4 regions of the Williamsia sp. Y721 genome follow, and region 3 is predicted to be linked to each of the others. Evidence: riboswitches for the same ligand, from Rfam matches in the RefSeq annotation. Region 3 holds a riboswitch; each other region holds the start of a gene.
The links. A riboswitch is a leader RNA that binds a small molecule or an ion and turns the genes downstream of it on or off. The one in region 3 is predicted to bind S-adenosylmethionine.
Positions count from the first base shown of each region.

Region 1: linked by a shared signal. The riboswitch ahead of AC56PL_RS00590 (aminotransferase class V-fold PLP-dependent enzyme) and the one ahead of solA (N-methyl-L-tryptophan oxidase) in region 3 are both predicted to bind S-adenosylmethionine.
Region 2: linked by a shared signal. The riboswitch ahead of AC56PL_RS22585 (bifunctional o-acetylhomoserine/o-acetylserine sulfhydrylase) and the one ahead of solA (N-methyl-L-tryptophan oxidase) in region 3 are both predicted to bind S-adenosylmethionine.
Region 4: linked by a shared signal. The riboswitch ahead of AC56PL_RS19935 (LLM class flavin-dependent oxidoreductase) and the one ahead of solA (N-methyl-L-tryptophan oxidase) in region 3 are both predicted to bind S-adenosylmethionine.

Region 1 is NZ_JCASNH010000001.1:132,229-136,981, reverse strand. Features, by position in the region: gene AC56PL_RS00605 (MarR family transcriptional regulator) at 52-546, opposite strand; gene alc (allantoicase) at 684-1,709, shown strand; gene AC56PL_RS00595 (hypothetical protein) at 1,757-2,260, opposite strand; gene AC56PL_RS00590 (aminotransferase class V-fold PLP-dependent enzyme) at 2,257-3,060, opposite strand; SAM riboswitch class IV at 3,091-3,206, opposite strand; gene AC56PL_RS00585 (VTT domain-containing protein) at 3,274-3,873, opposite strand; gene AC56PL_RS00580 (O-succinylhomoserine sulfhydrylase) at 3,958-4,753, opposite strand, start outside.
Region 2 is NZ_JCASNH010000004.1:658,930-663,682, forward strand. Features, by position in the region: gene AC56PL_RS22575 (Hsp70 family protein) at 1-1,089, shown strand, start outside; gene metX (homoserine O-acetyltransferase MetX) at 1,154-2,296, opposite strand; gene AC56PL_RS22585 (bifunctional o-acetylhomoserine/o-acetylserine sulfhydrylase) at 2,298-3,614, opposite strand; SAM riboswitch class IV at 3,671-3,780, opposite strand; gene AC56PL_RS22590 (cutinase family protein) at 4,030-4,753, shown strand, end outside.
Region 3 is NZ_JCASNH010000006.1:107,693-112,445, reverse strand. Features, by position in the region: gene AC56PL_RS26755 (LLM class flavin-dependent oxidoreductase) at 1-971, opposite strand, end outside; gene AC56PL_RS26750 (glutathione S-transferase C-terminal domain-containing protein) at 980-1,882, opposite strand; gene solA (N-methyl-L-tryptophan oxidase) at 1,885-3,012, opposite strand; gene AC56PL_RS26740 (hypothetical protein) at 3,016-3,258, shown strand; SAM riboswitch class IV at 3,259-3,376, opposite strand; SAM riboswitch class IV at 3,568-3,680, shown strand; gene AC56PL_RS26735 (aminotransferase class V-fold PLP-dependent enzyme) at 3,769-4,753, shown strand, end outside.
Region 4 is NZ_JCASNH010000004.1:93,932-98,684, forward strand. Features, by position in the region: gene AC56PL_RS19925 (VOC family protein) at 1-119, opposite strand, end outside; gene AC56PL_RS19930 (MarR family transcriptional regulator) at 255-719, shown strand; SAM riboswitch class I at 1,026-1,120, shown strand; partial or broken gene AC56PL_RS19935 (LLM class flavin-dependent oxidoreductase) at 1,153-2,219, shown strand; gene AC56PL_RS19940 (LLM class flavin-dependent oxidoreductase) at 2,304-3,413, shown strand; gene AC56PL_RS19945 (hypothetical protein) at 3,410-3,559, shown strand; gene AC56PL_RS19950 (ABC transporter substrate-binding protein) at 3,556-4,753, shown strand, end outside.

The DNA.
Region 1 (4,753 bases), on a different contig from region 3:
GCCCGACTCGCATCAGCGATGTCGGGCCCTTTCGGTTTGTGTGGGGCGGTCTCAGGACCGGGCGCGGTCCGCAGGCGACTCGTTGGCCTCGATGAGGCTGCGTTCTGCAGAGCTGACGTATCTCCCGAGCAGTTCGGTGAGGGTCTCCACGTCACCGTCATCCCAATCGGCCAGCATCGTCTCGAGTTCCTCGGCCCGCCGGGTTCGGAAATCGGCGACCCGCTGCGCACCGGTTTCGGTGACCACCAGGATGGTGGCCCGGCCGTCACGCGGATCGGCCTCGCGCCGCACATAACCGAGTTTGACCAGCTGGGCGACGTGACGACTGATGGTCGACGGGTCACTGAACAGTGCCTCGGCCAATTCACCTGAGCGTGCCGGCGCCCGATTCAGCCGAAACAGACAGTGGTAGGCCGCAGATTCGACAGCGTCGTCCGCGGTACGCCATCGCGTTGCCGCCAAACGGTCACGAACCCGCAGGTGCCTCGCCAGGACCTCCATGAGATCCGCAATCTGATCGTCTCGCGACGGTGTCTCCTCCGACATGATCCTTCTCAAAGTTCAACGAGTTTCGACATGCAACTAGTTGTTGCGTGAGAGTATGGCCCTCGCCGCGGAGCTTACGCAAGAACCCACCGCCGACGAGTCGCACCCGATCCACCGTGCCACTAGCCTGGGGAGTCGTGACTCCATCCCCGCCGAACTCGCGCCCCCATTTCACCTCGATGCCAGACTTGGCTCTACGCGCTCTCGGCGGCGCGGTCCTCTGGACCAATGACGACCTCTTCGCCGAGGCCGAGAACCTCATCAAGACGCCCGCCGCCGAATATCAACCGGCGACGTTCGGGCACAAGGGTCAGGTCTATGACGGCTGGGAGACCCGGCGACGACGTGAAGCAGGCGTTGACCAGGCCATCGTGCGCCTGGGCGTACCCGGCATCATCTACGGCGTCGTGGTCGACACGTCCTGGTTCGTCGGCAACTACCCGCCGTACATTTCGGTGGAAGCTGCTGCGGTCGAAGGTATTCCGACCACCCAGGAGCTGCTGGAAAACACGAAGTGGCAGACGATCGTCGATCGCGTGGAGGTCAACGGCGATACCCAGAATCCGTTCCGGGTGGACTCCAAGGACCGCTTCACCCACGTGCGGCTCACCATCCATCCCGACGGTGGCGTGGCGCGATTCCGCGTGCACGGTCGCGGCGTCCCGGATCCGAAGTTCTTGTCCTACGGACACTTTGACCTGGCCGCACTCGAGAACGGCGGCATGATCACCGCCTGTTCCAACATGTTCTATGGCTCCCCGAACAATCTCCTGATGCCCGGCCGGGCCCGCACGATGGGCGAAGGCTGGGAGACCTCGCGTCGACGGGACGACGGAAACGACTGGGTCCAGGTCAAATTGGCCGGTGAATCGACGATCGGACTCGCCGAACTCGACACCAGCTACTTCCTGGGAAATGCGCCGGGGTCGGCGACGATTCGTGGCCGAGACGGCGAAAACGGTGAGTGGTTCGACGTTTTGGGCCGATCGCCCCTGCAACCCGACACCCGTCACCGGTTCCTCATCGACGTCGATCGACCGATGACCGAGGCCCGCCTCGACATCTTCCCCGACGGCGGCATGGCAAGACTGCGGTTGTACGGCTCGCTGACCGAGGATGCTCGCGCACGGATCGTCGACCGCTGGGAAAACGGCGAGAGCTGATCGACCGTTCCCCTCACCACGCCTGACGGCAGGCGTGGTGGGCGGGATCAGGCTGCCGCAGCCCGCTCGAGCAGTCCGGGCAGCACCTGATCGGCGATGAGTTGCGCCGAGCCGGGCCGATCTCCTGTTCGTCCCTGGTCGAGGGGCCGCAGGATGACCGCATCGGCGACCTCGGCGGCGTAGACGTCGACAATCAGCGTCACGAGTCCATTGGCGGTGCCGACATAACGCACGGTGTCGCCGAATCGCGACTCCCCGAGCCGGAGGAGCTCGGCCCGAGCGGTGGCCGCATCTTCGGCGATCACCACGTCGATCTCCAACGCCACCAGCAGATCCGCGGGATCCTCGCCGAGGTCCTGCCATCCGGCGCGCAACGCAGCCCGCTCCTTGATGCCGCCCCGCAGGTCCGGCTGGCGGATCCGACGGACCGCCGAACTCCGCGCATCGGCCGGACGGCGCCCGCTCCAGGCGATCGGATGGTCGTCACCGTCGATGGCAACCAGCAGTTCGGGACGCGTCCGTGGGGTGGCGGCGCGACTGGTTTCGGTCATGACTTCTCCTGCTCGAAAACATTCTCGGTGATTGAGTTCAGTTGCCGGGCAAGCTCATCGATGCTGGTGCCGGCACCCCAGCGGATGACTACGGGGTCGGGGTGGCCCGCAGCGGTCAGCGAGGCGATTCCCACCCGGTCCCGGGCATCGGGCCACAACTGGAGCCGGCGGATACCGGGAATCCGAGCCACCTCGGCGTCGAGCCACTGCGACAATGCCTGCTCATGGAGACCGACCCACTCGTATCCGAGGTCGGCGAACGCGCTGGCCGGGGAATGACTGGGACTGATGGCGTCGGCACAGTCGGCGAGCCAGTCGCCGCGACCGACAACCACAGCCGGGCCCGCTACGGACCGGCCGGACAACACCAGGTAGTCGATTCCATGGCTGGTGAGGTTGACGGCCCGCCGGGTGACGAGCTCGCTACCGTCGATGAGCAGTCGCGCGCCGCGTCGATGCGCGATCGCGGCGAGTGCGGGCAGCGGCAGAACTTCGCCGGTGGCCTCGGCGATCGCGGGGACGATCAGGAGTGCGGCAGGCCGACGTTCGAGTTCACTATCCACCGCGGCAAGTGTGGTCCTCAGATCGACCTGCGCAGGCATCACACGGTGAGCACCATCGGTGGCGGTGGCCGCGAGGTCGGCGGCCAGATCGAGTGTCAGGACGTCGCCGGGTGCGACACCGGCGACCAGTGCGACGGCCTCGGCGAGATCGGACGCGAACAGAACTCGATCGGTCGGGCGTGCCTTCACTAACCGGGCGATTTCTTCGCTGACATCACTGGTGGAGGAGCTTGTCACCCGCATCCCTTCGGATCAGGACTCCGCCGGAGTCCGCGCTTGCCACCGTCCGAACAGACACCGGCCAGGTTGTCACCCGGAGCACCCCGCCGCGAATGGAGGGTTGCCGGCCAGCAAGCCGGGGCTTGACGCTGACACTCATCACCGATAACCACATTGCAGCGCATTTGATTTCCGTGTCAAATGTCGAACCTCTTTAACCCGGCGTGAATGTTATTCCGCGCTGGCAGAGGACTTTTGTGACCTACTCCGGTGTCGCCACCAACGAAAGCCGAAGTAGGTGAGCATGAGCGCGCCGGCACCAACTGCCAGATAGAACATCAGCGTCGCCCCGACCGTCTCGCCCACCGCATATCCGACGATGCACACCGCGGTCACCCAGACGACCCCGCCGAACACGTTCGCGAGCAGGTATTGGCGCGTGGGCATCTTGCTCATCCCGGCCACAAACGGGGTGACCGTGCGGACATATCCAATCCAGCGCGCGCCGATCACGGTGGCGACCCCGCCGTGGCGGATGAGTTCCTCGGCCTTTTGCCAGCGTTCTTGCCCCACCCACCCACCGAAGCGGGTTTCGGTGATGCGGCCGCCCGATCTGCGGCCGATGGAATAGCCCGTCCAGTCACCGAGTACCGCCGCAACGCACGCACCGACTATCAGCCACACGATGTTGGTCTCGCCGACGGCGGCAGCCACGCCACCGGCGAGCAGGATCGTCTCACCAGGCATGATCAGGCCCAGGAGCGCGGCCGCCTCGCAGTAGATGACGATGAAGACCACGAGGTATACCGCCCACGGCGGCGTCGACTGCACGATCGAGATGACCCAGTCCGCCAGGGAGTGAAAGATGCCACCCTCCTTCTCCGATGACGACCTCGGTGGAGTCGTGCGACTCCCCTACAGGGCCCTGTCCAGATCCTTCAACAAATCATCCACACCTTCTAATCCGACCGACAGCCTGACCAGCGAATCGGACAACCCGATCGCGGCCCGGCCCTCGGGTCCCATCGCGCGGTGGGTGGTGGTGGCCGGGTGCGTGATCAACGACTTCGAGTCCCCGAGATTGTTCGAGATGTCGACGATCTGCAGACCGTCGAGCAACTCGAACGCCCGCGCCTTTCCGGATGCCGCGCCCGTGTCGGCGAGTTCGAACGTCACCACGGTGCCACCACCCGACATCTGCTTTTTCGCCAGATCATGCTGCGGATGTGATTGCAGGAACGGATATCTCACCCGCGCCACCCGCGGATCGGCTTCCAGGAATTCGGCGATTCGCAGTGCCGCGGCAGTCGAATGGTCGACCCGCAACCGCATCGTCTCGAGTCCCTTGAGCAACGTCCAGGCGTTGAAGGGGCTCAGCGCCGGACCGGTGTGCCGCATCAGGGTCTGCACCGGACCGTCGATGTACTCCTTGCTCCCGAGCACGGCCCCACCCATCACCCGGCCCTGTCCGTCGATGTGTTTGGTGCCCGAATACACGATCACGTCGGCACCGAGCTCGAGGCCACTCTGCAGGAGTGGGGTCGCAAAGACGTTGTCCAGCACAACCTGTGCACCGGCGGCGTGGGCGAGTTCGCAGACACGCTCCACGTCGACCAGGGTCTGCATCGGGTTCGACGGGGTCTCGAAGAACACCGCGTCGGTCGGCTTCGACAGTGCCTGTTCCCACTGTTCGATGTCTTCGCCGTCGACA
Region 2 (4,753 bases), on a different contig from region 3:
AGGCGGAGCGAGGCGATTTCGGGCGCCGAGCTCGATGCTCTGCTGATGCAGGAACACACCACCAATGGTCGCTTGCGCGGACGTCGCAGGTCTACGGTGCTGAGCGCCTGCCGGACCGCAAAAGAAGAACTGTCGGTCAGTGAGTCGACCTCCCTGACCGTCGGTGGCTCGTCGGATGCCGGCACCGTGACCCGATCGGCGTTCGAAGCTCTCATCCGGCCGATGGCGCAGGCGGCGGCGGCAGAGGTCGCCGACTACACGGCGGTCTCCCGTCCGGACGCCGTCGTGCTCATCGGTGGTGTCGCCAACATTCCGCTGGTCCGCGACCTCATCACCGATGAGGTCGGCGTCGAAGCGGTGCTTCCGCACGGCCCGGAATCGGTTGCGGCCACCGGCGCGGCCCGGCTGGCCGCCGCGAGCATCCGGCCTGCCGGACTCGCTTTCATCGGTGGCCGGCGCAGCCGCGACTGGTTGTCGGCGGCGCCGCTGGCCATGTTCGGTGCATTGCTCGCGGGAGCGTTGATGACCGTGTACGCGGTCGGATCGTCGCTCGCAGGCAACCCGTCGACACCGAACAAGGTCCCGGAGCCCCCGGCGTCGCCGTCCGTGATCGCTGAAGCGCCGCCGCAGACAACGACCACGACCACGACCACAACCACGACGACCAACGCGCAGGTGACCTCCACGCCGACGCAGATTCCAACGCGGACCACGTGGGATATGGCACCGCCGGTTGCCGGCGGAAACCCCGAACTCGGCTGGGCGACAACCGAATTGCCGCCACCAACGTCGTCGTCGGATCCGCCGACGAGGACCCTGAGCCCGTCGTTGATCCCGTTCCCGCTGCCGAGCCTCACCTGGCCACCCAAGGTGGGCCCGTCGTCTCCGTCGACTCCACCGCCACCGCCACCGGAATCAACCACGCCTGAACCGACTCCGGAGATCGAACCCGGTCAGCCGCAGGAGGGGGAGGGCCCGGCGCCGTCACAGCCGGCGCTCGTGGCCCCCTCGGGTTCATCGCCGTCTGATGCACCGCAGTCCGGAGATCCGGCGTCGGGTACGGTGCCTACTTCGCAGCCCGCAACCTGACGATGCTCCGGTGCCGCCGCACCTGACCGACTGCCACGTGGGCCGAGCCGGTCAGGTGGAGGTATCAGCCACGCGCGAGGACGAGAGTCTTCTTGAGAAGGTCTGAGATCGCATCGAATTCGGTCAGGAATCCGTCGTGACCGTTGGCGGAATGCACCACGTGCAGTCCATCGACGCAGCCGGGCATGAGTTCGGCCAACTCGATCTGCTGACGCAGGGGATAGAGCCTGTCGGAATCGATGCCACCGACCACCACTGGTACATGGCAGCTCCGCAGGGCGGCTTCGACGCCACCGCGTCCGCGTCCGACGTCGTGGTTGTTGAGCACCTCGGACAGCACCACGTAGCTACCCGGATCGAACCGGCGGACAAGCTTGTCGGCCTGGTGTTCGAGGTAGCTCTGCACCGCGTAACGGCCGCCGTGTAACGGATCTTCTTGTCCCTGAGGGAGATTGGCGAACCTCTGGTCGAGTTCGGGTTCGCTGCGGTAGTACATGTGCGCGATGCGGCGGGCAATGCCAAGACCTGACGTGGGTGTCCGACCACTACCGTGATAGTCGCCGTTCTGCCAGTTGGCATCGGCCTTGATTGCCGCGATCTGTGTTGTCTGCGTACCGATTTGGTCAGCTGATGCGCGAGCGCCGACGGCCAGGATCAAGCCGCTCCGCACTCGCTGCGGGTAGCCGATGACCCATTCCAGAGCGCGGGCGCCACCCATCGAGCCGCCGATGACGGCTGCGACGGAATCGATCTGCAGTGCGTCGAGCAGTGCGACCTCGGCGCGGACCTGATCGAGAACGGTGATGGTGGGGAAACGTGAACCCCACACCTGACCTTCGGAATCCAGTGATGCCGGGCCGGTGGAACCGCCGCATCCGCCGAGGACATTTGCCGAGATGACACACCACTCGTCGGTGTCGACCGCGGCGCCCGGACCGATCAGCCCATCCCACCAACCGGGGGTGGGCTGATCAGGACCGACGGGTCCGGTTGCGTGGGAGTCGCCGGTCAGGGCATGCAGTGCCAGAACAACGTTGTCGCGGGTGGGCGAGAGTGTGCCCCAGCGCTGAAACGCCAGGGTCACATTCTCGATCTGTCCGCCGTTGTCCAGCGAAATCGGGCCGACCGACACACTGGTCAGCTGCCCATCAGGCAGGAATTCCCAGTCCGGATGAGTTCGTGGTGGCGTGTGCGGGTCGATACTCACCTCACTTGGCCGCAGCGAAGCCTGCATCGAGGTCGGCGATGATGTCGACGATGTTCTCGATGCCGACAGCCAACCGGACCAGTCCGGGGGTCACGCCTGCGGCCAGCTGCTCTTCGGCGATCAGCTGGGAGTGGGTGGTCGAGGCGGGATGGATGACCAGCGAGCGCACATCACCGATGTTGGCGACATGGCTGTGCAGGACCAGTGCGTCGACGAACCTCTTGCCTGCGTCCACGCCGCCGGCGATCTCGAAGCCGATGATCGCGCCCTGGCCACGCGGGGCCAATTCCTGGCCTCGCTTGTACCAGCGCGAGGATTCGAGTCCGGCGTATGCCACCGACTCCACCTGCGGGTGCTCCTCCAGGTACTTGGCCACTTTCTGGGCGTTCGACACGTGGCGCTCGATCCGCAGGCTGAGGGTTTCCAGGCCCTGGGCGATGAGGAAGGCGTTGAACGGCGAGATGGCGGCACCGGTATCGCGCAACCACTGCACGCGGGCCTTGAGGGCGTAGGCCGGAGCACCGAGGTCGGCGAAGATCGCACCGTGGTAGCTCGGGTCCGGGGTGGTGAATCCGGGGAACAGGTCCACACCGTCACGCTGGCCGCGCCAGTCGAAGGTGCCACCGTCGACGATCACGCCTCCGATCGCGGTGCCATGTCCACCAAGGTATTTCGTGGCCGAATGCACCACGATGTCGGCGCCGTGCTCCAGCGGGTTGATCAGGTACGGGGTGGCGACGGTGTTGTCGACGATCAGTGGCAGGCCGGCCTCGTGGGCAACGGCGGAGATGCCGGGGAGGTCGAGGATCTCGTTGTTCGGGTTCGAGATGGTCTCACCGAACAGGGCGCGGGTGTTGGGCTGGATGGCCGCGCGCCAGCTGTCGAGGTCTTCCGGGTCATCAACGAAACTGACCTGGATGCCGAGCTTGGGAAGCGTGTAGTGGAAGAGGTTGTACGTGCCGCCGTAGAGGCGGGGGCTCGACACCACATGACCGCCGTTTTCGACGATGTTCAGGATCGAATAGGTCTCGGCGGCCTGACCCGACGCGACGAGCAGAGCCGCCACGCCACCTTCGAGGGCTGCGATGCGCTGCTCGACGGCGTCCTGGGTGGGGTTCATGATGCGGGTGTAGATGTTGCCGGGCTCGGCCAGACCGAAGAGGTTGGCGGCGTGCTCGGTGTCGCGGAACGTGTACGACGTTGTCTGGTAGATCGGCAGGGCACGGGCGGAGGTTGCCGAATCCGGGCTCTGGCCAACATGGACCTGCTTGGTTTCAAAGCTCCAGTTGTCGGCCGGATTGACGTCGGTGTCAGACATGTAGGACTTCTCTTTCTTGGTCGTTAGACATCCAATTAGAGGGTCCGACCTTTCGGACCCCGCGCTTGCCGCGGCGAACCGCAACCTGGTCGTCACCCGGAGCACCCCACCGCGGTTGGAGGGTTGCCGGTCAGCTAGCCGGGGCTTGTCGCTGACACTCAGGACCTGGCCAAAAGGATATAACACGCGCTTCCTGTGCAAAAAAGCGTTCAGCGCAGGGAGATTCTGTGATTCGCCATCGTGTAGTCCGCTCTGTACTACGTTCACGCGATTGGTCATTGTCAATACCTGTCGTAACTTCAGTGCATCGCCTTGAATTGCCTGAGGCAGTTAGCAATTCGAAACAACTGGGGCTGCTGTGGGTGTTCAGACAAGGCGTGGTCGTGTTGTTTCGAAACGGACCAATCGGCGCGCGGTGGCGCTTGCCTCCGGTGCTGCGGCGGCGGCGCTGCCGGTGCTCGGTTTCCTCGGGAGCGCTCCGGGGCTCGCCGCCGAGTCAGCGCCGTATGACTGTGGTGACGGCGGAGTGTTCGTGGTGGCCGGCACCGATGATCCGAACCACCTGCACACCCGGGGCCTGGAGGCCAGGTACACCGACCAGGACTACGTGATCAACCGGGTCGACTACCCGGCGACCTTCTGGCCACTCGGTGCGCAGAGTTACGACGCGAACATCGAGACCGGAAAAGCCGCGCTCGCCCGGGACGTGGCGACCTATCAGGCCAACTGCCAGGACAAACCGGTTGTCATCGTCGGTTATTCACAGGGGGCCCGCATCGCCGGGGATGTACTGACCGACATCGCGGCGGGCAAGGCCGGCGGCGTGACCTCGGTCGGAGTGTCGGGTGAGCTCTATTCCGACCCACGGCGACGGGGCACGAACGCCGGTGCCGGAGCCGAGGTCAACCTCATCAACGCGTATCCGGGGGCGATACTCGACGGTTCGCGCGACGGCGACTTCGGCGACATTGCGGTGTACTCGGTCTGCATCGACGGCGACGCGATCTGTGACCTACCCGATCTGCGGCGAGATCCCATCGGGGCACTGGATGCGCTGGTGGGCTTCTTCGTCAAACACCAGAATTACGGCCCGATCATGGCGGCCGGGCCAGGTGCATCCGCCGGTACCGACGGCGTCA
Region 3 (4,753 bases):
ATCGCAGCTGCCTGCGCCGGACTCGGGAACGGGATCGCACCTTCGCCGCGCCGGATGCTGCGGACCCAGGGTGCGTATCCACTGGCCAGTTCGGCTGCTTCGTCGTCGGTTTCGGCGATCACCGCATCCACCGATACGGCAATATACGGTTCCGGGACATCCGCCGACGGTTGGAATGCTGCCAGGTAGGCGTCGACGGCGTCGATGACCGTACTCGGGCTGTGGTGGTAACTGGCAACAAAGCGCAGGCCCTTCGACCCTGCGACGGCGGCGCTGGATCCACCAGAGGCGCCGAGGATCCAGACCTGCACGTCAGCACCATCTCCCGGGGTGGCATGCGCGGGAAGACCTTGTGGGCTGACATATGTGTCGTCGAGAAGGGCGAGGACAGCAGAGATCTGCTCGTCATAGGTCGAGGCGTACGCGCCGGGTTGCTGGAGCAGATCGAGTAGGTGGGTGATGGACTTACTCGCAAACGCGCCGGCGATGTTGTAGATCTTCGGCAGGAGTAGACCATTGGGTGTGTACGTGTCTTCGGTGTGGGCGCCGCCGCCGCGAGCCGACAGATAATTCTTTGCCGCGACTTCGGTCACCGATTCCGATCCCGTTGCCGTTTCCGGGGCGGGGCGAGATATGGATCGTCCGATACCGAGGTCGAGGCGACCCGGGTACAGGGTGTTGATCAGGCCGAACTCCTCGACCGTCGCCAGCGGCGTCCGATGGCCGAATTGCACTCCGGCTGAACCCAACCGGATGGTCGAGGTGGACCCTGCGATCAGTGCGATCTCGATAGCGGGCGACGAACCGATGACCCCCGGATTCGTGTGGTGTTCGGCAAACCAGTAGCGGGCGTATCCGAATTGTTCGGCGCGCTGGACCAGGTCGATGGCGTTGCGTATTGCGGTGGTGTTGTCCGACCCGCTGGAACGGGGCAGAAGGTCGAGAACCGACAGGGGGATGGGCGGGGCCATGGGAACTCCTAGTGAGCTGCTGCGGACGACGTGATCGGCGACTGCCATTCACCGGCTACGGCGTCCGAACCCCCGAACGACGCGAAATCGGTGGTGGCGCGAAATGCGTCCAATGAGTACAGGTCTCGGGCATAGCGCCACAGATTCGGGAAGTCGGCAAGACGCCGGGTACCGGCCCTGGCCGCCGCAGCATCGTGCCGAACAAGCGTCACCCAGAGCCGGACGTCGGCCAGAGTCACGTTGTCGCCCAAGAGGTATCGACTCCCCGCGAGGCGGCTGTCGAGTTCTGAATATGCCTGATACACAGTGGTCGCGGCTTCCTGCGCGGCCGAACCGGTTCCGGTCGCCACGTGTGCGGTGCTGTTGACCGTGGCTCGCAACCAGGCTTCCAACTCGTCGATCTGCGGGCGCAGGTCCTCTGGGTAGAGGTCGAACTCGCCGGTGACCTGACGGCGATACTGCGTCGCGAGATCGGCGTCGAGCGTGTCGAACGTGTTGCTCACCACCTGCTTCGTCTCGCGATCCCACAGGGTGGGGACCGACACGTGGCCATCGAAGCCGGGTTCGGTGGCGTCGTAGGCATCGCGTAACAGGGTGAAGCCGTTCACCGGGTCGGGGCCGTGGGTTTCGCGGAATGCCCACCCGCGGGCATCGCGGGCACCGTCGACGTAGCTGACACTGATCGCATCGGTGAGGCGGGCCAGCTCGATGACCAGCGTGACCCGCTGAGCCCACGGGCAGAACCAGCCGGAATAGACGTGATAGCGATCAGAGACAGCCGGGTACGGCGTGGATCCGTCGCTGCTGATACGTCCGGCGAATCGATACACCGGTCGGGTGTCGTCCGGTTCGCGAGTGATCGTGTACTCGCCGTTAGTCTCGGTATCGGCTGGGCTGGCGAAGTTCGACATGGCTAGACAACCTTTTCTGCGGAGTGGGAACGGAATGAGAACAACTCGGGGGCATCTTTGTCGGCGGTGAGGTCGGCGAGGAGGCGGCCGATGGCGGGCACGAACTTGAAGCCGTGTCCGGAGAATCCGGCGGCGACCGCGACCGGACCGCGGCGGTCGATGACGAAGTTGGAGTCGGGCGTGGTCGCGTACGTGCAGCTGATCGGGGTCAGTGCGTCGGCATCGACGCCGGGCACCCAATGACGGACGTACTCCTGCAGGGCCTTGAGCTGCCGTGGTTCCGCCGTGAAATCGCGGTGGTCGGGGTCGACGACGGGTCCGGTTCCATGGAAGCCGACCTTGATGCCTTCGGCACCCGAAGACAAGCCGTACACACCACCGAATTCGGGCGCGTTCGGTCCGTCCGGGTCATGCAAGATCCCGAAGCTGGGCCATTCGGCGTCCTGGTCACGCGGTACGAAGTGTGCGGGTTGCTCTTGGGTGACGGTGATCTGTGGCAGCGGTGCGATTCCCGACAACAGCTTCGTCGCCCAGGCGCCTGCCGCCACCACCACACGTCGGGCCACGTACTCCTGGTCATCGGTGCGCACGGTGACCGAGTTCTCGTCTGTGACGTCGATCGAGATCACCTGCGATTCGTGTCGAACCTCTGCACCGAGAGCTGCTGCGCCGCGTTGTGCGCTGACAGCGTTGTCTGCATGTAGTCGCCCGCTGTTGGGGTAGTACAACGCGCGGCCGTCGAATCTGATTCCGGGCCAGCGCTGCGAGGCCTCGTCGGGCTCGAGCCAATGATGGACGAGTCCGAGGTCGGCGAGGGTATCTGCGATCTGGGACAGGTACGGAGTCCATCCCTGATCGACGCCGCCGGTGACGGTGAGCAGTTGCGTCCCGGACTCGGCTTCGAGGTCGGCCCAGAGTCCTTCCGCTTCCCTCGCGAGCGCGACGTAGGTGCGCTCGGCGTAGGAGGTGCGGAAGATGCGGGAGGCGCCATGTGAGGCGCCGTTGGCGTGGCCGGGGGTGAATCGTTCGAGCAGCACGGTCTCGACACCCCGGCGCGCCAGTTGCCAGGCGGCGGCCGAACCCATCGCGCCACCACCGACAACCACGGTGTCGACCTTGACGGAACTCATATCGTGACCTCGATTCTGTTGTGTTCGGTGAGCCCCTCGATTCTTGGTATCGACGCCAACAGGGGCCCTGGTGTCCTCGCTTCGAGGATTGGTGAAAAACACTTCCGCAGTGCCGGTTTCGACGACCTGAAACATCTGAAACTGCTGCACATGCAATGGGCCCGGCAGATGCTCAGGATTCGACCGCGTGGTGCGTTGAACAAGGTCATCAAGCTCCCGGGAATCTCTTCGGGCTCGCTTGCGTGAAACCCGCGCTTGTCCCATGCCGGTGAAGGCTGGGACCGTGTCTTTCATCCAGGGCACCCCGCCGCGGTGGAGGGTTGCCGACCAGCAAGCTGGAACTTGGCGCTGATACTCGTTGACACAGGGCAGTTGTTGTCCACCAGGCGAATCCGGGCACCGTATGTGCGTGTCCGGGCCAGGGGATTTCAACTGTTGGACAGAACCATACGCACGCTGCTGCCCAAATCCGATGGATGCGCGGAGTTTCGATCGCCGAGAAGTTAAAGCACATGGGTATGGACGACGCCGAAGAAGTCTGTTAGCGTCGTCGTCGGTCACGAGTACCAGCGCATAGCCCCGGCTTGCTGGTCAGCAACCCTCCATCGCGGCGGGGTGCTCCGGGTGAAGACCTGGCCTGTTCGAACCCGAACAGGCAAGCGCGGACCTCCCACCGTCCGAGTTCCGAACTGCTCCATCTGCAGGTTCGAAACTTGGTGCGTGCGGGATCCCTGACACCGGAAGCTGGTGTGAGATATGAGCACTGCAACACTGAACCGAAACCTGAATGCTCTTGCAGCGATAGAGGGTTCGGACACCCAGGCCCCACTGAGGGATGGCTCGACCACGCGATACGTCAACTTCGACTACGCGGCGAGTGCGCCGGCATTGTGCAGCGTGGTCGATGCGATAACGCGACTACTACCGACCTACTCGAGTGTGCACCGGGGCGCGGGCTACGCATCGCAGGTGACGACGCGGGCGTACGAGACCGCCCGAGCGCAGGTCGCTGACTTTGTCGGTGCCGGCGAGCAGCACTGCCTGATCTTCACGCGGAACACCACAGATTCGCTGAACCTCCTGGCTCGCTGCGTGCCGGGAAAAGTCGTCGTCCTCGATCTGGAACATCATTCAAATTTGTTGCCGTGGAGTGATGTTCACGTCGTCCGTGCTGCGAATACGCTGGCCGCGACGATCGTCCGTGTGGAGACCGCACTCAAAGAGACCGGTGCGGTGTTGCTGGCGGTCACCGGTGCGTCGAACGTCACCGGTGAGATCTTGCCGGTCAGTGAACTGGCAGATCTTGCGCACCGCAACGGTGCTCGGATCGCTGTCGACGGCGCGCAGTTGGTTCCGCACCGCAGGGTGGACATCACTGCCTGCGGCATCGACTACCTGGCATTCTCGGGACACAAGACCTACGCGCCCTTCGGGGCCGGAGTGCTTGTCGGACTGAGGGATTGGCTTGATGCCGCCGACCCGTATCTCGCCGGTGGTGGCGCGGTGCTCAACGTCACCGAGCAGGACGTGAAGTGGGCGCCCGCGCCCGCCCGTCATGAAGGTGGTTCGCCCAACGTCTTGGGTGCGGCTGCGCTCGCGGCGGCCTGCGTCGAAATCGAATCCCTTGGGGAGGCCGTTGTTTCCCATGAAACATCACTGACCGACCGGTTGCGCGATGGTCTGGCCGAGATCCCGGGCGTGCATGCCCTGAAGATCTTCACCGACAGCACCGATGCCGTTG
Region 4 (4,753 bases), on a different contig from region 3:
AGACCGCGCGCCGAGGAGGCGGGCCGGGATTCGGTAGGTGCCAGGTGTTTGGCGCGAATCGCCTCACGCTTGCCCGCATATTCCTGCAGGCGCTTCTCGTCGGTGTCGGCGGTGCTCATGGCCGGTCCTTTCGGTGCGGGGTCTTCATCCAGTGTGCGCTTCGAGTTGCCATAGGTAAATGGTTGCGTCGTCAACTATTTCGGTAGCGTACCGCAACTAGTTGCTTTGTCAACTACTTTGGTTATGCTCTAGCCGTGGAACCAACACAGTGGCTCAGTGAGGACGAGCAGCAGGCATGGCGCGCATACCTGGATGCCACCCGGTTGCTGCTGCGGACACTCGATCAGCAGCTGGCCCGGGATGCGGGTTTGTCGTTCACCGACTTCGAATTGCTGGTGATCCTGTCCGAGGCGCCGCAACGCCGACTGCGCATGCGGGATCTGGCTGATGCGATCACGACCACAAGAAGCGGCGCCACCAGGGCGATCGGTCGTCTGGTGGACGCCGGATGGGTGCGTCGCGTCGAATGCGAAGACGACAAACGCGGCATGATGGCGGAATTGACCGACGCCGGGATGCAGAAGCTGACGTCGGCGAGCCCCGGACATGTCGCCGAGGTGAGGCGAAACATGTTCGACCTGCTCAGTCCGAGCGACGTTGCCGTGTTGGGGCGAGCATTCGCCGAGACCCGCGAGCACCTACTGCAGGCGCCCGAGTAGGCGGCCCGTTCAGTCGACACCGTCAGCCCCGCGATCGTTGATGACGGGGGGTTTGAACCCGGCTGAATCTAATCGTGTACGCGGCGGGTGATCGTGACGCGTCGTGCTGCACGCCTGCGATCGCCGCGGGCAGGCCGGATCGCTCTGAAGGCTGTTGTGCTGCGGCAATGCTTCGGAAAGGTCCATCGGTCCGTTCGTCGGGGGAGCAGAGCATCCCTGGCCACGGCACCGAGGTGACTCACACCGTCTGTCGGGCAAGTTGATTCATCGTTTGACGCGTTATGGGCACCGGCCTACTGTGCACAAGGATCATCAAGAGCGACTGAGAGACCCGGCTCGCTGACGTCGCAGCAACCCCCCGCCTCGGCGGGTGCGGGTGCTACTGCCGGGACCGATGAAGGTTGTGTGTCATGCCATCAGTTCAGGAGTCCGGGTGAAGTTTCTGTTGATCAGTCTGATCACCCACACGCCTCACCCGTTGTCCGGCGAGACCGTGTCACCGGCGCAGCGGTTTCGAGAAGTGATCGACAACGCGGTTCTCGCAGAGGAATTGGGCTTCGACGGCTTCGGGGTCGGCGAGCGGCACGAGAGGCCGTTCATCTCCTCGTCGCCACCGGTGGTTCTCAGTAACATCGCCGCACGGACTTCGACGATCCACTGTTCACCGCGGTGACAACGCTCAGTCTGCTCGATCCGGTGCGGGCCTTCGAGGACTACTCGACCCTCGACAACCTCTCCGGTGGCCGACTGCAACTGATGATCGGCAAGGGCAACGGCACCGCGCAGGCCAAGCTGTTCCACGTCACCGAGGCCGACCAGTGGGAGCGCAACCGGGAAGGGTACGAACTCTTCCGACGGTTGTGGCAGGACGACACCGTCACCTGGACGGGCAAGTACCGACCATCGTTGACCGACGCGGAGGCGCTACCCCGTCCGCTGCAGAAAAAGATTCGCGTCTGGCACGGCAGCGCCACCAGCCGTGAATCAGTGGATCTGGCAGCGTTTTACGGGGATCCGCTGTTCTCGGCCAATGTCACCAACCCGATCGAACCCTATGCAGAATTGATCGATTACTACCGAGCGCGGTGGGCGGCATACGGGCACGATCCGGCCGATGCCCTCGTAGGTGCGGGATCAGCCGGGTACTACGCCACCAAGAACTCGCAGGATGCGATCAACACATACCGCCCGATCTTCGATGCCACCGTGGCCAGACTCGGGTCATTCGGTCTGCCGCTGGTGTTTCCGACCCTCGAAGACGCCATCGAACGCAGCTCGCTGCTGCTCGGGAGCCCGCAGCAGGTGATCGACAAAGTGTTGCGGTATCACGAGAAATTCGGCCATGAGGTCATGCATCTGCACGCTGATGCCAGCGGCCTCACCGACTCCCAGCATCGCGATTCCCTCAAACTCTTCCAGTCCGAGATCGCCCCGGTGCTCAGGCGTGAGATCCCGAGTCGCCCAATCTCCACACCCGCCGCGTTGGAGGTGCTGTCATGACTGCTTCGACCCGGGTCCCGCCGTCGATGCATGTCGGCAGGCGCACCTTCGCTCGCTTCATCTAATTCATCGAAAAGGACAAACATGCCAGTAGAGTTCCTGGGGATCGCTGCCACGAATGACGGCACCGAGATCCATCCTCGTACCACCGCCAGTTCGTTCGACCGGGAGTACACGCTCAAACTCGCTCGTGCACACGAGGATTTCGGGTGGGACCGGATCCTGTTCGCCTATGGTGCCGGTACGCCTGAACCCGCGGCGGCCGCTTCGTACATCGCGAGCAATCTCGAACGCATCGAGATCCTGCTGGCGCACCGTCCCAATGTCTCGTATCCGACATTCGCCGCCAAGACCTTCGCGACACTCGACCAGATCTCCGGGGGCCGGGTGACGGTGCACTTCATCACCGGTGGCAACGACACCGAACAGCAGCGGGAGGGTGACTTCCTGTCGAAAGACCAACGGTACGAACGCACCCGGGAGTACATCCAGATCGTCAAGAAGGCGTGGACCAGTCGCGAACCGTTCGACCACGACGGCACCTACTACCGGTTCAACGACTTCGTCTCCGATGTCTTCCCGGTTGCGCAGCCTCGGCCAGACATCTCCTTCGGTGGGTCGTCGGCGGCGGCCTATGCGGTCGGCGGCGCCGAGGCCGACATCTATGCGCTGTGGGGTGAACCCCTCGAGAACACGGCCGAGCAGATCGCGTCGATCACCGCGTCCGCGAAGGCTGCAGGTCGTGCGGATCGCCCGCGGCTACAGGTCGCGTTCCGGCCGATCATCGCGCCGACCGACGAATTGGCCTGGCAGAAGGCGGAATCGATACTCGGTCAGCTCAATGCCCGTGCGGCCGGTGCCGCCCAGTTCCCACGCGGATTCTCCCTGACATCGCCTCAGAACGCCGGTTCCCAACGTCTGCTCGAGATCGCTGATTCAGTCGACCGTTTCGGAGCCGCGGGATGGACGGCGACGTCCAAGGCAACCGGGGGCGGCGGAAATTCCAATGCGCTGGTCGGCTCTCCGGAGACGGTGGCGGCCGCGCTGCTCGAATACCACGACCTCGGGATCGAGATCCTCTCGGCCCGCGGCTACGACCTGCTCGACGACGCGATCGACTTCGGCCGGTATGTGATTCCGATCGTTCGTGAGGAAGTCGCAAAGCGCGACAGAAACATCCAGGGTGTGGCGTGATCGAGTTGGTTCAAAACCAAGCTGATTTTATTGAAGATATTGGGGCGCAACGGTTTAACCTCATCAGTGAGCTGACAGCGGGTGAAGCAGCCGCCGCTTCGCCGCAGAAGCGTGCTACCGCCAGGATCGACGGAGGAAATCGATGAATGCACGTGTGTCCCGACCGCTACTCGCCGTGTTCGGCGCTGCACTGATGGCAGCAACCCTGCTCAGTGCCTGCGGGTCCGACGCCTCCGGTGGCGAGGGCGACGCCGGCCCCGCCACGCCGGGTGGAACCCTGCGTTACGGACTGTCCGGGGCGCCGACCTGTTCGGATCCGGCACAGGGGGCCAGCAACCAGACGATCTACGTCACCCGCCAGGTGGTGGACTCCCTGACCGACCAGGATCCCCAGACCGGCGACATCACGCCGTGGCTGGCGGAGAGCTGGGAGATCAGCCCGGATGCAAAATCCTTCACCTTCAAGCTCCGCGACGGCGTGACCTTCAGTGACGGCACGCCGCTCACCGCGGAGTCGGTGAAGAAGAACTTCGACTCCATTCTCGCGCTCGGTGCCGCGAAAACCCCGCTGGCCTCGAGTTATCTGTCCGGTTATACCGGAACAACGGTGCTCGACCCGCTGACGGCCAAGGTGGATTTCAGCACACCGAACGCGCAGTTCCTGCAGGCCACGTCGACCTCGCAGCTCGGCCTGCAGGCCGATGCCACCGTCGCTCAGACCGTCGAAGAGCGTTGCCTCGGAACCAATATCGGCAGCGGCCCGTTCACCTACTCGGACTGGCAGCAGGATCGGTCGGTGTCGTTGGCCAAGCGCGCCGGCTACAACTGGAGCTCACCGGTATTCGCGCATACCGGCGAGGCATATCTCGACCGCATCGACTTCACGGTGATCCCCGAGTCGGGTGTGCGCACGGGATCGCTGTCGTCCGATCAGCTCGACGCGGTCAGTGACGCGCTGCCCCAGGACGCGCCACAGATCGAGGCGGTCGGTGGCCAGGTTCTCACCACACCGAATCCGGGCATCACGTTCGGATTCCAGCCCAATGTGACTCGTGGAGTACTCACCGATCCGGCTGTGCGGCAGGCGATCATCCCGGCCATCAATCGTCAAGAACTTGTCGACACCGTCCTTGGTGACGACTTCAATGTCGCGACCAGTGCCCTGGCCGCGAATACCCCCGGGTACACGGACCTGTCGTCGGAGGTGACCTTCGACCAGGACAAGGCACGCTCGATTCTGGACCAGGCAGGGTGGGTCGAAGGTAGCGATGGAATCCGGGAGAAGGATGGCCAGAAGCTCTCCTTCACGCTCTCGTTCAGTGCTGTGTTCACCGGCAATC